DNA from 3 places in the Paraburkholderia sp. UCT31 genome. Region 3 is predicted to be linked to each of the others. Evidence: predicted binding sites of a transcription regulator. Region 3 holds the regulator's gene; each other region holds the start of a gene.
The links. The regulator FNR, encoded in region 3, switches genes on or off when oxygen is low (the NO sensors DNR and NnrR bind a similar motif). The targets are predictions, from matches to a motif close to TTGATNNNNATCAA.
Positions count from the first base shown of each region.

Region 1: the regulator FNR is predicted to act here: its motif matches at 3,871-3,884, upstream of hemN (oxygen-independent coproporphyrinogen III oxidase).
Region 2: the regulator FNR is predicted to act here: its motif matches at 2,226-2,239, upstream of nifA (nif-specific transcriptional activator NifA).

Region 1 is NZ_VZQP01000057.1:27,772-33,330, forward strand. It holds gene F6X40_RS33650 (methyl-accepting chemotaxis protein) at 1-669, opposite strand, end outside; tRNA gene F6X40_RS33655 (tRNA-Gly) at 894-967, shown strand; gene trmB (tRNA (guanosine(46)-N7)-methyltransferase TrmB) at 1,094-1,900, shown strand; gene F6X40_RS33665 (undecaprenyl-diphosphate phosphatase) at 1,972-2,808, opposite strand; gene F6X40_RS33670 (DUF1439 domain-containing protein) at 2,899-3,492, opposite strand; gene F6X40_RS33675 (YkgJ family cysteine cluster protein) at 3,577-3,852, opposite strand; gene hemN (oxygen-independent coproporphyrinogen III oxidase) at 4,058-5,443, shown strand.
Region 2 is NZ_VZQP01000034.1:50,843-56,401, forward strand. It holds gene F6X40_RS43595 (hypothetical protein) at 1-73, shown strand, start outside; gene nifA (nif-specific transcriptional activator NifA) at 240-2,075, opposite strand; partial or broken gene F6X40_RS41900 (reverse transcriptase domain-containing protein) at 2,554-2,856, opposite strand; gene F6X40_RS26065 (hypothetical protein) at 3,088-3,330, shown strand; gene F6X40_RS26070 (hypothetical protein) at 3,327-4,094, shown strand; gene F6X40_RS26075 (NodA family N-acyltransferase) at 4,130-4,723, shown strand; gene nodB (chitooligosaccharide deacetylase NodB) at 4,720-5,412, shown strand; gene F6X40_RS26085 (glycosyltransferase) at 5,390-5,559, shown strand, end outside.
Region 3 is NZ_VZQP01000004.1:205,709-211,267, forward strand. It holds gene F6X40_RS04425 (universal stress protein) at 1-746, shown strand, start outside; gene F6X40_RS04430 (universal stress protein) at 797-1,267, shown strand; gene F6X40_RS04435 (PAS domain S-box protein) at 1,301-2,401, opposite strand; gene fnr (fumarate/nitrate reduction transcriptional regulator Fnr) at 2,524-3,306, opposite strand; gene F6X40_RS04445 (response regulator) at 3,323-3,730, opposite strand; gene F6X40_RS04450 (universal stress protein) at 4,397-4,858, shown strand; gene F6X40_RS04455 (universal stress protein) at 4,927-5,430, opposite strand; gene F6X40_RS04460 (universal stress protein) at 5,454-5,559, opposite strand, start outside.

The DNA of each region.
Region 1 (5,559 bases), on a different contig from region 3:
CGGTTCGCCGCCGATCTGCCGCACGACCGCGCGCGTCACCAGCAGCCCCAGGCCGATCGCAACCGCGACGCCGACGACCGCGCAGCTCGCGATCCACCACGTCACCGAGCGAACCATCTCGACGCCGTTCGCGACACGCTGCCTGGCCAACTCATCCCGCACGTCGGACAGCTTGATCATCAGCGTGCGCAGCTTGACGTGCAGCGGGTCGGTGGTCGATTTGAGCTCGGCGAGCGCGCCGGTCTGATCGCCCTGATCGGCCAGCGCCATCACCTTCGCGACCGAACTCATATAGGCCGGATAGGCGGCGTCGAAGTCGCTCAGCAATTGCTTCTGCGCGTCGGTGGTCGCATGCTTGCGCTCGTAGTCGAATGCCGACAGGATCGCCGCTTCACCGCCGTGATTCAGGCGCACCGTATCGGCGCGGCCTGCCGGCTCCGGATTCAGGATGTACGAATAGAGGCGCCGGAAGTGCGAAGCGGCCTGCCACGCGGCGGTGCCGTCGTCGCGCACAGGCACGAATTCGCGGTCGTACATTTCGGTTTGCATCGTCGCGACTTCGCGCACCTTCAGCACACCGACCGTGCCGACGATGGCCGTTACGAACGCGCACAGCATCAACGAGCCGACAAGCTTCTGGCTCAGTTTCAGATTGGAAAGCCACTGCATCTTGGGAAAATCTCTTGATCGGGATGGGAAGTGCCGGGTTCGTGCCGGCTTGCGGGTGCGCAAGCGCACGGTGTTGGGCAGTATCCGGATTAACGGCAGGCGCAGACAAAGTCTGAAGGCTCGCGCCGTTCGAACCGCAGAAGCGAAAAGACGGGTCGGCCGCTCGTGCGCGCGAGCCATACCGCTGCCCAAACGGCCCAAAAGCCTGTAAAATAGCGCGCTCTGCGGGCGTCGTATAATGGTAATACCCTAGCTTCCCAAGCTAGAGCCGTGGGTTCGATTCCCATCGCCCGCTCCACTTTCCCGCTGAGTGTTCAGCGGAATCCAGCAAGAGCCGCCTCCCTGAAGGCGGCTTTTTTGTAGTAGCAACGGCCCGGCACAGCGCGCAAGCCGCGCAGCCCCCACCCTTGCGGCAGCATCGACGATGATCCACGATCCAAACGACTCCGGTCTCCCGGACGACGCCCCGACCCCCACGAGCGCAGCCGACCAGCCCGCCGGCACCGAGACGAACGACGTCGACGGCACGCCGGGTGCAACGCCGGCAGACACGCTTCATCACCGCCGCATCCGCAGCTTCGTCACGCGCGCAGGTCGCGTATCGACCGGCCAGCGCCGCGCGCTCGATGAGTTCGGCCCGCGCTTCGTCGTGCCCTATGCACCACAACAACCCGACTGGACCGGCGTGTTCGGCCGCGAAGCGCCGCGCGTGCTGGAGATCGGCTTCGGCATGGGCGCCACCACCGCGGAGATCGCCGCGCAGCGTCCCGACGACGACTTCCTGGGCGTCGAAGTCCACGAGCCCGGCGTCGGCGCGTTGCTGAAGCTGATCGGCGAGCAGTCGCTGACGAACATCCGCATCATCCAGCACGACGCGGTCGAAGTGCTCCAGCACATGATCGCGCCCGACAGCCTCGACGGCGTGCACATCTTTTTCCCCGACCCGTGGCACAAGGCGCGCCATCACAAGCGCCGGCTGATCCAGCCGAAGTTCGTCGCGCTGCTCGTGTCGCGTCTGAAGCCGGATGCGTATCTGCATTGCGCGACCGACTGGCAGAACTACGCCGAACAGATGCTCGAAGTGCTCGGCGCCGATCCGCTGCTCGAAAACACCGCCGACACCTACGCGCTGCGGCCCGACTATCGTCCGGTGACGAAGTTCGAACGGCGTGGCCTGCGGCTCGGCCACGGCGTGTGGGACCTCGTGTTCCGCAAGCGCGGCGCCGCGTAACGCGACGAGACGGCAAGCCAACGAAAAAAGGTCCGCACATACGCGGACCTTTTTTCATCGCACGGCAAATCTCAATCGGCCCAGCTCAACCCGCCGCTATAACCGATCAGCAGGATCAGCAGGCCAAAGCCGATCCGATACCACGCGAACACCGTGAAGTCGTGCGACGCGACATAGCGCAGCAGCCAGCGGATGCAGACGAACGCACTGACGAACGCGGCCGCGAAGCCGAGCGCGAAGCTGCCGAGCGCGTCGGTGGTGAGCAGGTGCCAGTCCTTGTACAGCTCATAGGCCGTCGCGCCGAAGATGATCGGAATCGCGAGAAAGAATGAAAACTCGGTCGCGGCGCGGCGCTCGATGCCGAACAGCATGCCGCCGATGATCGTCGAGCCCGAGCGCGAGGTCCCCGGAATCAGCGCGAAGCACTGTGCGAGGCCAACTTTCAACGCATCGAGCGGGCTCAGATCGTCGATGCTGCGCACCCGCACCGCCGCGTCGCCGCGCGCGCGCTGGCGCGCCTCCGCCCACAGGATCACGACGCCGCCCGCGACCAGCGCAAACGCGACCGGCACCGGTGAAAACAGCACCTCCTTGATCGACTTCTCGAACAGCAGGCCGAGCACGACTGCCGGAATCGTCGCAATGATCACGTTCAGCGCGAAGCGGCGCGCCTCGGGCCGGCTCGGCAGCCCCACGATCACGTTGCCGATGCGCCGGCGAAACTCCCAGCACACGGCGAGAATCGCGCCGAGCTGGATCACGACATCGAAGGTCTTCGCGTGCTCGTCGGTGAAATCCAGCAGACTGCCGACGACGATCAGATGCCCGGTGCTCGACACCGGCAAGAACTCCGTCAAACCCTCGACCACGCCGAGAATCAGCGCCTTGCAAGCCAGTAACCAGTCCATCCGTGCCCCTTATCGCGGTAGGTTGTCGCAACGAAATGGGCCCGCACGGTCATGACTGGCATGCGCGGCCCACGTGGCCGCGCGTGCCAGTCATCTTTCGACGATCTGCACGCGTATGCCGTTTGTAAGGATCGTGATTGTACCGGGTTCGTAATTGACGCCGGCAAATTGCAGTTGCTCGGGCTTGAACGTGTAGATCGGATAGTTGGTCAGCAATTGGGTCGCGAGCAGCGCCGCGGCCGCGTTGATCTGCTGCGTGTACATCTGCGCCTCGCCGCTCACGCTGACGTTGTCGACACGCGGCGACTTGAGGATCACCGAACGGCTCGCCGCGTCGTATGCAAGTTCACTCGACAGCGTGAACACGCCATCGACCGGCTGCTGCAGGAACGGACTCGCGAAACGCGCGTCGAGCTTCACCTGCACGCGGTTCGCATCGGGCAGCATGCCCACCACCGGATTGCTCAGCGCGACATCGAACACCTGCGACACTGTGCGCTGATACGGGAACTTGCGCTGCACGGCCTCCTGCACCTGCTTCTGCGAGAACGTGTAGTGCGACGGCATGAACGGAAACGTCGGGCTCGCGCAAGCCGCGAGCGACACAGTGATGCCAAGCGCGCTGCAGCCGGTCAGCGCAGCGCGCAGAAAGCGGCGCCGGGCCGGCGCTGCGGGTCGAGTCATGCGAAATCTCCTGTGGAAGCCCTTGCGGACATCGGCTTGCATTGACGGGTGTGGTCAGCGACGGCGTTTACCGCATGCCGCGCGTCATGGATGGGATGCCGGTTGTGTTTGCGCCTCGAGTTGCGTGAGCCACGCGAGCGCTTCGCCGCGATTCGCGCCGCACATCTCGAGTTGCGGCTGCAGACCCGAGCAGCATGCGGGCCGCTCCGGCCGGCCGAAGATCGCGCAGCGCAGATCGTCGCCGAGTTGCACGCAGCGCACGCCCGCCGGCTTGCCGTTCGGCATGCCCGGAATCGGGCTCGAAATCGACGGCGCGGTACAGCACGCGCCGCAATCGGGACGGCACGCGTGAGCGTCCATCCATGCACTGTTCAACCTTTGATTCACGTCATCTTTCCTGAACTCAAACCTTGGCAACGTATTGCCAGACCCGCATTGTGCCATTGCCTGTCCGTGTGACCTTTTTACACAATCGGGTCCCGTGGGCACGCACGTAAACTCGAAGCTGCTGACTGACCATGACACGCGGCACGCGGCGAGAGCCGCCCACCGTCCGACACCGCTCATGTCCCAAACCGACACCCTGTTTCGCCCCGACCTGCTCGCGCGCTACAGCGCGAACGGTCCCCGCTATACGTCCTATCCGACCGCGCCGCAATTCCGCGAATCGTTCGACACCGCCGACTATCACCGCGCCGCCGCCGACCCGGGTGCCGCGTCGACCGATCTGTCTCTGTACTTCCACATTCCGTTTTGCGACACCGTGTGCTTCTACTGCGGCTGCAACAAGGTCGTGACGAGAAATCGCGCGCATGCGCGCCCGTACCTTGAGCGGCTCAAACGCGAAATCGGCTTGCAGGCGGCGTGTTTCGATACACAGCGGCCCGTGTCGCAATTGCATTGGGGCGGCGGCACGCCGACGTTTTTGTCGCATGACGAGATGGCCGAGCTGATGGCCACGACGCGCGAGCACTTCAAACTTCTGCCCGACGATCGAACCGAATATTCGATCGAGGTCGATCCGCGCAAGGCGTCGCCCGACACGGTCGCGCTTCTGCGCCGCCTCGGCTTCAACCGGCTGAGCCTCGGCGTGCAGGACTTCGATCCGCGCGTCCAGCAGGCGATCAATCGCATCCAGCCGTTCGAAATGACCGCATCGGTGATGCAGGCGGCGCGCACGTACGGTTTTCATTCGATCGGCGTCGATCTGATTTACGGGCTGCCGCATCAAACCGTCGCGAGCTTCAGCCGCACGCTCGACACGATGCTCGAACTGGCGCCGGACCGGCTGTCGGTGTTCGCGTATGCGCACATGCCGCAGCTCTTCAAGATGCAGCGCCAGATGGATCCAGCGACGCTGCCGTCGAGCGAGGAGCGGCTGGCTCTGCTGCAACGGGTCGTCGAACGGCTGACTGAAGCGGGCTATGTGTACATCGGCATGGATCACTTCGCGCTGCCCACCGACGAGCTCGCTCGCGCGCAGGCGCAGCGCACGCTGCATCGCAATTTCCAGGGCTATAGCACGCGGGCCGAGTGCGATCTGATCGGTTTTGGCGCCTCGTCGATCGGCAAGGTCGGCGACGTGTACGCGCAGAACGCGCGAGAGCTGCCCGCTTACACCGACTCGATCGATGCGGGCCGGCTCGCGATCGCGCGCGGCATCCGCCTGTCCGCCGACGACCGTCTGCGGCGCGACGTGATCACGCAGCTGATGTGCAACCTCGAACTGCGCTTCGACGAATTCGAAGCGGCGTACGGCATCCACTTCGCCGACACGTTCGCGCCGGAACTCTCGCGTCTGCGTTCATTCGAGGACGACGGGCTGATCTCGCTCGGCGCACGCAAGCTCGAAGTGCGAATGGCCGGCCGCATGCTCGTGCGCAATCTCGCGATGGTATTTGACCGCTATCTGGGCGAGCAGACGCTCACACGATTCTCGCGCACGGTCTGAGCACCGCTCGGCGCGAACGCGCTGTGGCGGGTGAAGGCAATCGACTTGCCCGTCTACCGATTTTCGGCCATAATCTGCGTCTTCCTTGCGCGCTGAACTCCCGATGCGCGCGCTGC
Region 2 (5,559 bases), on a different contig from region 3:
CCATCGCATCGTTGGCCGGCGACATTCTGGCAGCCGGCGGCGTGGCAGCAGTCGACCGTGCGCCGCCCCCTAAGGTCGAACGTGCTGTTCTCGACGCTTACCGAATTAGCACCGACACGGGGGCCGCTTCCGATCGTGATCGTGCCAAGGTCCGCGCCAAATCCAGATTTGACTTCTCCGAGCCATTCGCCTCAGTCGCGATGTCGCGGCCCCGACACGCCGCAAGTCCGACAGTACTTTCAGAGACGCTTGATCTCGACACCGTATTTCCTCAGCGCGTAGCCAATCTGGCGCGGCGTCAGTCCAAGCAGCCGCGCCGCTTTTGCCTGCACCCAGCCGGATCTTTCCATGGCGGCGATGAGACGCTCGCGGTTGGTCATCTTCGCATCACTTCCGAGGACTGCGCCGCCAGCCGCTAACGGAGCCCGCTCGCTGCCGACAGGCTGGACCGCAACTGCGCCCGACGTGACAGCGTCAGCCCGCGGCGTAGCCGGCTTCACGGGCACTGGTACGATTCGCCCGGGCTGCAGCGCAATTTCGTCCGATCGGCTCTTCCACAGCATCGCGGACAGGCACTGGCCGTGGCAGCAGGCAAAGTCGTTTCTCACGATCGCTGGTCCCGGCGCCAGGGTCGCGCTCCGCTGCACGCAATTCTCGAGCTCGCGGACATTGCCGGGAAAACCGCAGTTCATCAATACTTCAATCGCGCTCGCATCGAAGGTCAGCGTACGGCCGTTCTCGCTGTTGAAATTCTTGAGAAACTCAACGGCGAGGAGCGGAATATCACTGCGCCTTTCACGCAACGGCGGCAACAGCAAGGGAACCACGCAGAGGCGATAATAAAGGTCGGCACGGAACTCGTTGCTTGCCACCGCCTCTTCCAGGTTTTTATTCGTGGCGGCAATCACGCGAACATCGACCTTAATGGTCTGGTTGCTGCCGACGCGCTCGAATTCTTGCTCCTGCAGGACGCGCAGCAGCTTTGCCTGGAACGAGGCCGAGATCTCGCCGATCTCGTCCAGAAACAGCGTCCCCTTGTCGGCGAGCTCGAAGCGCCCCTTGCGCGAATTGAAGGCGCTGGTAAAGGCACCCTTCTCATGACCGAACAATTCGGATTCCAGCACCGTCTCATGGAGCGCCGCGCAATTGAGCTTGATGAAGGGCCGCTTGGCGCGCGGCGACAGCTCGTGAACGGCCTTGGCGACCAGCTCCTTCCCGGTACCGGATTCGCCGCGCAACAGAACTGTGCTGTTCGATTCGGCTACCACCGCGATCTTCGCGAGCAGCCCGCGCAGCGCCGGGCTGTCGCCAATGATCCCCTCGATCTGAAACTTCTCACGCTCACCTGCAGGGTGCTTGAGCTCGGACAATGGCTTTTGCAGCCCGTCCTTCCCCGCCATCAATCGCTCGCGGTCGCTCTTGAAAAAGCGATGCAGCTTCACCGTCTGCCCCACCAGGTTGGCGACCATGGTAAGCAGCCGCACGTCGTAATCGAGCCGGAAGTTCGACCCATAGTCCAGGATGCGGTCGATGGTCAGCGTGCCTATGACTTTCGCGTCGATGCGAATAGGGACGCCAATGAACGATACTCGCATGTCGTCGGAGGCACCGAGCACGCCCATGTCGGCAGCACTGAAGCCCGAATGCACCGCTATGTTCTCGGCGACGAGCGGCCTGTCCGTCGCCATGATCTGGTCAATTGCCTTCTGCGGCAGGCGCATCCGGTAGTGCTCATCGCTGCCTTCGCTCCAGTCCGCGCCAACGGTAATGTCCGGTACGCCATCATCGTCGAAGAGAGAGACGATACCGAGCCGCATCTGAACAAACGATTGCAGGAGATCGATGACGTTGGCCAACGTGACTTCGAGCCGGTAGGGGGCGGTGAGTACCTTCGATATTTCGAAAATGCCGGTAAGCACGCTCTCGTGCCACTGCACAATAGGGACCGCGTGGTCCGTCTCGGACTTTGAGCCAGGCCTTTCGCGTACGGAAGCGATATGCAGCATGACGACGTCCCCGTTGTGGGGACCGTGCTCCCCGTCACCTTGTTCGGATTTGCGGGCATTGTGTTGCATATCATCCTCGATCTAGCGCCCAATTTCACGGGCTGACTTCAAAAGATAATGCCCTTTCATGGAAGGACGGTGAAACTGTAGTGCCTTGATGTACTTATTTTCTGCTTTTGCGATTTCGCTGCGTGGATTCCGTTAGGAACGCGAGTTCCATTGATGTCGCTCAAATCAACTGCGATTTGTCTACTCCAGGTGCAGCCGATTACAGGTGTCGTCCATCATTGATTGCTGCCTCGGTGCCCGTGAGATAACTCGCCGCATCCGAGCATAGGACGAAGATGATCTATCTTTGCGACCGCTTCGGGCGTGCCCGCCCGGCGCAGCGGGATATTTGGCACAAGAAGCGCTTCCGTGCCGGGCGACAAAATGTCCGTCTTGAACTGGCCGAGGACGTAGGGAAACTGTTTTCAGATCGTCAGATCCGAGCCTATCGGTCCGATTAATCTGGTTTGGTAAGTCATGGCTGCGTTAGCGTAACGTTTCAAGTGCAAAAAAAAGCCCCTCCGGGCTCCAGGTGCCAGCCATCCTCACTACCTCTATTGTTTTGGCAACCCCAAGTATCTTCACAGGCGCTGGGCCAGTAGCCGTCGTACTTGCGCACGTTCTGGCCAAGGAAATCGAAACCGTCTGCAATGTTCGTGATCCGGGTCTTCTCTTCCGAGCGCTCCAGACCTTGAGCGGCAATAAACTGCCTGAGCGCCGGAAGCACCTCGAATTCGAGCACTTCTTTCGACATACCGGTCACAATAAAGTCATCGGTGTAGCGAACGACGTTGAGTTGGGCCTTGCTACGTGCCGCCGCGGTGAGATTACGCTCGGTCATCAGAGCATCGAGCACGACGAGCAGATTTAGATCGAGGCCCTTGAAACGCATGATCCCAACTTATCCATAGTGTGGATGCGTTCCATCAAAACAATCGATTTTACGAAATGTACGGCATGGAGGATAGTGTTCCTGGTAAATCCGTTTCAATTTCGCAAACCTGCTGGCGCCTTCGTCGTGCCGGGGTAGCGGATGAAGTGTGTCGTAGAACTGAGCGAAGCCGAGGAAATGACGTTGCAGCAGTTGTCGATCAATCACATGCATCGGGACTCGCGCACGCGAGCGGCGGCCCTGTCGCCGCTCGGACACAGGATCAAGCGCAAGCTCACCGCCGAGCAACTCGGCGTAAGCGGGCAGTCGATCTGTGACTGGCTCACGCATGGCGCAACAGCGGCGTGTCCGGCCCGATGGGCGGCCATAACGGTGGGCACATGAAGCACCACTGGCGACGCTTCATCACCTGGACGAAGGAAATCGCAGATCCCGAACTCGCTGAACTTTCTCGACGGATACGGCACCGAATCTCAAGTCAATTTCTCGTGGACGCTCTCATGAATACTGTAGCAAAACGTCGGGCCGGAGAAATAGACTTTGGGCATATCAAGATGGTTGTCGATCTTTGCCCTGACGCCGAGAAAAATCCTCAGGGGTACGCCGAGCATCAACCGAGGCACATGTCCAATGCGGGCACGGTCTTTGGCGGCGTGGGCAAGCTGGATCGCGCCGACACGACGCGACAAGCGTCTGGCAGGTCGCGTAGGCGCTTACTACCGGCAAAACTTCGCATAGTTCTCCAAACCCTTTCTATATCGGCCGCTTACCTTCGTACAGTTGAGGCAACCCTCGACTTCGGCTGGGCTTCGCGACAAATCGGGAGCAGCCGATTGCAGGTGCCAAATGCTTCAGCGACCCGGTTAAATGGACCTCGTGTCAATCGCGGTCAGATCGTGCGGAAGATGCGGGGGAAGTCTTTGGTAGATCCGGTGCGAAAGGCACGCGCACTCGATGTAATCTCCATCGTGGAAGAGGTTCAATCGGTCCGTGAAGTGTTGACGGAAATACTCTTTTCTTCGGGCTTCATCCCAGAACTGTTCCAGAGTGCAGATGATTTCTTGAAATCGCACCGCTTTCTCAGCAAGTCCTTCGCGTGTGTCAGGTCCATCCTCAAAGGCCGGACGGCGCATAGGAGGCAGTCGTGAATTTGGCCGTGTCCACAGATAGAGGACCTCTCTCCATGCGCTCTCAGGTGCGGTGGAGGCTGGTTTGGGAAAATGAGTTGCGACTCGCCGACCACATCGAACTGTCCGAGTTCTTCCGAAAGACCTACGGACCGACCGGGGCGTTTAATGCAAAACCATTCGAAGGCAATCACAGTTGGGCTGGTGCGAGGCCAGAGGTCCGTGCAATCGGCTACGACGCGCGCGGCGTAGCGGCTCATGTCGGCGCACTGCGTCGTTTCATCAAGGTTGGCGCAGTCGATCTACTAGTGGCCGAACTAGGACTGTACGCGGTACGTCCGGATCTTGAGGGACTCGGAATCCCTCAATTAATGCGCGTGATGTATCCCGTGTTGCAGGAACTTGACGTTCCATTCGGCTTCGGCACGGTTCGCCTCGCGTTGCGGCAACATATTGCAAGGCTGCTCGGCCGACCCGGTCTGGCGACTATTGTGTCTGGAGTTCGCGTGAGGTCGACCCTTCGAGAAGTGCATCTCGACAGGCCGCCCACGCGCATCGAGGACGTGCTCATTGTCGTCTTACCGATTGGACGGTCAATGAGCGATTGGCCGACCGGAACGATAATTGATCGGAACGGGCCAGAGCTGTGAGGCACTGCTTATCCGAAGCGCGCAGCGAGTGCGCTGACACCACCGGACGTCGCAGCGTTTATTTGACGTTTGACGACGGCCCTAATCCACTTTGCACACCGGACGTCCTCGATGTGCTGGCGGAACACCGGGTGCCAGCGACTTTCTGCGTCATCGGTGCGTACGCAGCGGACCAGCCGAAGCTGATCCGACGGATGATCGCAGAAGGGCACGAGGTCGCAAACCACACGATGACTCATCCGGACCTGTCCAGATGCGAACCCACCGAAGTGCAACAGGAAATACTAACGGCAAGCCGGGTCATCAGGATGGCGAGCCCCCATGCTTCGCTGCGGTATATGCGTGCCCCGTATGGCATGTGGAGTGAAGCAGTGCTCACTACGTCAGCGAGCGCTGGTCTGGCGCCCCTCCACTGGTCGGTAGACCCGCGAGACTGGTCTCGTCCCGGCGTGGACGCGATTGTCAGTGCGGTGCTGGCCTCTGTCCGGCCGGGTGCAATTGTGCTCTTGCACGACGGATGCCCTCCCGATGAGCTGGGACGATGCACTCACGCTGGTCGGCGCGAGCAGACCCTCACGGCGCTTTCCCTCATGATTCCAGCATTGCATGACCGGGGCTTTGCAATCCGATCGCTTCCTCAACCTAACCGGACAAACCAGACACCCTATGAACATGCTTGCCGCAACTAGCACTGTCGCTGTCCCGTTTTATGCGCTGCTCTCGACTGTCTATAAAAGCACGCAGGCGCTTTATGCTCAGTCGACAAACGTGTCATCGCTGTCGGACGGCCTGGTCGACTCCGACACTCTGCCGCGCGTGGATGTCATCGTTCCCTG
Region 3 (5,559 bases):
ACGGCGTCGTCGCGGCGACCGACGCCGAGATCGTCGATCTCACCGCGCTGCATCAGGGCGCGGCCGAAGCGCTCGCCCACACGGCGACGCAATGGGACGCGGATCTGGTCGCGGTGGCCGCGCATCCGCGTGAACATCGCTGGGACAGCCGTATCGATCCCGAGGAACTGGTCGCGTCGATCGGGCGTCCGGTGCTGTACATGCCGGCGAGGTCGACCGACGCGAGCGATGCCTCGGCGGTGAGCCGCGTGCTGGTCGCGATCGATGGCAGCGACACCGCGCTCGACGCGCTGCGCACCGCGCTCGCGGTAGCGCCGCCCGACGCGCGCATCAAGGTCGTCTACGCGGCCGACGACCGCTTCGCGTGGTGCGAATGGTTACCGTTCGAAGTCGTGTCGCAGCATCGAATCGATGTCTTGCGGCGCGGCGCGGCGATGCTCGAACAAAGCCGGCGCGCGGCCGAAACCGCGTTGCTCGAGTTCGACGATGATTCCGGCGATGCGTCGAGCGCGATTCTCGACGAAGCGCAACGCTGGCACGCGGACCTGATCGTGATGGGTTCGCACGGCATGCGCGGCGCGCCGCACCCGTTGCCGGGGCACGTGACGTCGCGCACGCTGCGCGACGCGGCGTGTCCCGTGCTCGTGTGTCCGCGCGGCGCGTCGTCGTTGCGGGCGGACGACGTGCCGCACGGCGAGTGGCGGGAGCCGTATCCGGGCAGTCCGGGCGGGCCGTTTTATCTGTAGCAGGAGCCCGCCACGCGCGTTGACAAATCCAACTTCAGTGGAGAATCGGCATGTACCAACATATCCTCGTCGCGCTAGACGGCAGTACTTTCTCGAAACGCGCACTGAAAGAAGCGGTGAATCTCGCCGCGTTGACGAAGGGCGTCGTGCATCCGGTTTATGTGGTCGACAAGACGCCGCTCTTTTCCTATGCCGGCTATTACGACCCGCTCACGCTCGTCGAAGCCTTGCGCCAGGACGGCCAATTGGTGCTGGAGGAGGCCGAACAGGCCTGCGCCGCCGCCGATGTGCCTTGCCGCCCTGAAATGATCGAGTCGGAGAGCCTGTCCGACGACGTCGCCGCGATCGTGCTGCGCCACGGCGAGCAGATCCACGCCGATCTGCTTGTGCTGGGCACGCATGGGCGACGCGGCGTGCGGCGCCTCGTGATCGGCAGCGTGGCGGAGCGGGTGCTGCGTTTCTCGACCTGTCCGGTGCTGCTCATGCGCGAGCAAAGCACCGAGGATGCGCCTGCAGAGTAACCCGCGACAGCGGGGCGCGACAGCGCGTGAGCATTACGCGAGCGCGTCGGCCGGTATCTGGATCGAGATCCTGAAGCCATGGCCCGGCGAGCTGGTGAACGACACGTTGCCGCGCAACTGCCGCACGCGTTCGCGAATGCCGAGCAAACCGAATGAATCTGTTCCCTGCGACCGATCCAGCGCGACACCCACGCCGTCATCCTCGATATCGAGCGATACGATGGGGCCCGCGCAGGTCATGTCGATGCGTACGCGGCTGGCCTTGGCGTGCCGCGCGACGTTCGTCAACGCCTCCTGAACGATGCGAAACAGCGCCGTCGCCGCGAATTCGCCGCATACCGGCTCGGCCGGTTCGAGATGCACGCTCGAGCGCACGTTGTAGCGTTTCGTGAAGTCTTCGGCCAGCCAGTCGAGCGCGGCGGCGAGCCCGAGGTCGTCGAGCAGCGGGGGCCGCAGATCGGCGGCGATACGCCGCAGCGAAGCGGCCATCCAGTCGATCTGCTTTTGCAGTTCGTGCGTCTGCGCGGCCAGCGGCTCGGTGTCGGCCTGGCTTTTCAGCTTCGCTTCGAGCAGCGCGACGCTCATTTTCAGCGCGGTCAGCCGTTGGCCGAGATCGTCGTGCAGTTCGCGCGCCATACGTTTTTGCTCGTTTTCGCGGGCGATCTGCACGTGCGTGGATACCTGATTCGCGCGTTCGAGTTCCGCGAGGCGCATACGTTCGGTCAGGTCGCGCGTGATCTTGGCGAAGCCGAGCAGCGCGCCCGACGCGTCGTGCACGGCGGAAACGACCACGTTGGCCCAGAAACGCGAGCCGTCGCGACGTACGCGCCAGCCTTCGTCTTCGCCGCGGCCTACGGCTGCGGCGATTTCCAGTTCGCGGGCGGGCTTGCCGGCCGCGATGTCTTCCGGGGTATAGAACTTCGAGAAATGCTGGCCGATGATTTCTTCGGGCGTGTAGCCCTTGATGCGCTGTGCGCCGGGATTCCAGCTGGTCACGCGGCCGGACACGTCGAGCATGAAGATCGCATAGTCCTGAACCGCATCGATCAACATGAAATAGCGATCCTCTACTGGCACGTCCGACACGGACGCCGCACCGGTGAAGCAGGAAGACTCGCCGCTCGACAGACCCATCGCTCCTCCGGGTGGTCACGCAAGGTCGCGCACCGCAACGCACCGAGTTATATCAGTTCGGGAGCGCTTGTTCCACCCCGCATGTCCCGCGAACGAACGTGAGGCGAGCGTCGCGTCGGCGTTCAAACCCGAGCCAGTCCTTCCGCGTCTTCGATGCGGATCGTTTTGCCGTTCGCCTTGACGAGGCGCTCGCGCTGGAACTTCGAGAACATCCGGCTCACCGTTTCGAGCTTCATGCCCAGAAAGCAGCCGATTTCCTCGCGGGTCATGCGCAAATGAAACTCCGCCGCGGAAAAGCCGCGCGCCTTGAAGCGCTTCGACAGATTCAGCAGAAACGTCGCGACGCGCTGTTCGGCGCTCATCGTGCCGAGCAGCATCATCTGGCTCGATTCGCGCACGATCTCGCTGCTCATCATCTGGTAGATGTGATGCTGCATCGGCTTCATCTCGCGACAGATCGCTTCGAGTTGCGCGAACGGAATGATGCACACGACGCTGTCTTCGAGCGCGATCGCATCGCAATTCTGCTTGCCCTCGCTGATGCCGTCGAGGCCGAGCGAGTCGCCGGCGATCTGGAAGCCAGTCACGTGCTCGCGGCCGTCGCGGTGCATGACCACGGTCTTGAACGATCCGGCGCGGATCGCGTAGATGCTTTGAAACACGTCGCCCGCGCGATACAGCGCATCACCGCGTTTGATCGAGCGCGTCGAGCAGATCAACGTGTCGAGTCGGCTCAGTTCGTCGGATGTCAGCTCGGGCGGCATGCAGATCGCGCGCATCGCGCAGGTGGAGCAGCGCGGCACGGCGTAGCGTGTGGCCGCGGTGCGTGGCACGACGTGGATCGGTACGACGTGCGAAGTGCGGGGCGCGTCGTGGCGGGGTTCACAGACTGCGGCAACTTGCATGATCGGCTCCTGGCGGTCAGACCGGATGCGCACGACGCGCATAGGCAATCGCTTCGATGGCACGGCAGGCGAGTTCGAACTCCGAGGTCTTGTCGAAGAAGAAGTCGGCGCCCGCCGCTTCGCACGCTCGGCGAAACGCCGTCGCGCAATGATTGGTCAACACGATGCTGACGATGGACGGCCGCACCCGCGACAGCGCCGCGAGCAGCAGCAGATTGGTCTTGCCCGAGAAGCACGGGTCCAGCACCGCGACATCGGCGCGACTCGCGACGATGTCGTCGAACGTGTGCTCGACGCCGGCGGACTCGCCGGCGATTTCGATGCCGGGAATCAGCGCGATCAGGCAAGCAAGCCGGCGTCGGACCTCGGTCGCATCGTCGACGAGGAAGACTCTCGATAAGGTGGCTGGCGGGGCGGTGTCCATACCGACCAGTATTGGCGACCTCATCTCAGAAATATATCGGCGGGGATTTAAGCGGCGCTAGGAGTTCGGGTAATGTTGTAGGAATATTCCTATGGTGTGGCTGCTTTGCTGTTCAATCAGAAGTGACGGGCGAACATATCGGCGTCGAAAATATATTAATACGAAGTGGCATTAAAGAATTGGAAAGCTGTGCGATAGACCGGCCATTATGTATTTTCAATTATTCGAAGAATAGTAAGTATCTGAGTGGGCTTGTTACTGCCGGGGAAGACGTGCCTACGATGCAAATTATCGATATTTCCCACTCCTGCTCATCGTCGACCGTGCTGGCACGATAGACGATAACGTCTGGACGCTGCCTTCCGAGGCTGCCCGGCGTTTCTAGCCTGTCTGCTGTTAAAAACCTCATCGGCGTGCGGCCATTTCGTCCTTGCCTTTTTCTTCTCCTTACCTAAATGCTAGGAGCATCGGAGGTGCCACTATGGCAGCAGCAACTATCACTTCGAAGGGCCAGGTCACGATCCCGGTGGACGTGCGCAACCAGCTCCCGAGCGGCGAGCCATTGACCTGCGTCAAGCCGCGCGGCGGCGCGCGCTTCACACTGTCGGCGCGGACACGCGACGGCACCGCTTCGGTTCATGCCAGCGCTTTCACAGGGAGTCCAACATGTATGCACGAATTCTGGTTGCGCTCGACGACAGTCCCAGCGCGCAGCGCGCCTTTGCCGAGGCGCTGAAGCTCGCGAAGCTGACGGGCGCCACACTCGAAGCCTGCTGCGTGGTAGGGCACGGCAAGTGGTCGGACAATGCCGATGTGGCTTTCGAGCCGGAACCGGCGACCGCGGCGCAAGAATTCGCCAGCCGCGCGCTCGATGCGCCGCGCGAGTTGATGCGCGAGGCGCAGGTGCCCGGCGGCGTGCGGGTGATCGACGCGTACGCCGAAAGCGTGTCCGCGGTGCTCGCGCGCGTCGCCGACGAGATCGAAGCCGATCTGATCGTGATGGGCACGCACGGTCGCCGCGGCGTGCAGCGCTTTCTGCTCGGCAGCGTCGCCGAGTCGCTCGTGCGTGCGACCGACAAGCCGGTGCTGATCGTGCGGCATGACGAACACGGGCACGCGCGGCCCTGAAGCGCCGCGTCGCGGAGCCGTGGCGCCATCGCGTCGGAGCGGCCGCGCAGCAGCCTGGTTTTCGCGGCTCAGGTGAGTTCGTTTTCGGCGCAGGCCGGGACTGACTGAGCGCGCGTCGCGCCGTTCGCGTGCGCGGGAACCATCAGCACCGGGCAGCTGGCGCTGCGCAGCACGCGCTCGGCGACGCTGCCGAGCATCAGTCGTTGAACACCACGGCGGCCGTGCGTGCCCATCACGATCGCGTCGGCGTGCCATTCGAGCGCCGCCTCGACGATGCGATGCGCGACGTCTTCGCCGCTGATCGCGGCTTCGACGGTGCGGGCCGTGCCCTTGATCCCCCGCGCGGTCATCCGGCTCTGGGCATCGGCCGCGATCCGCTTGCCTTCCTCGATGAAGGCGTCGTGGATCACGCAAGGGTCGAAGCCGGGCGCGTCGTAGGCGATGACGGGCACGTCGATCACGTACAGCGGCTGCAGCTCGGCGCCCGATTCGGCGGCAAGGGTCAGCGCGGCGTCGAACGCACGGGAGGCAGTGTCGCTGCCGTCGAGCGCGACGAGTAGGCGGTGAAACATGGCGGACTCCTTAAGCGCGCACTTCAGTGCGACAACAGCACCGGCACGGTCATCGACTCGAGCATCGTGCGCGTCGCGCCGCCCAGTACGACTTCGTGCAGACGCGAATGCGCGTAAGCGCCCATCACG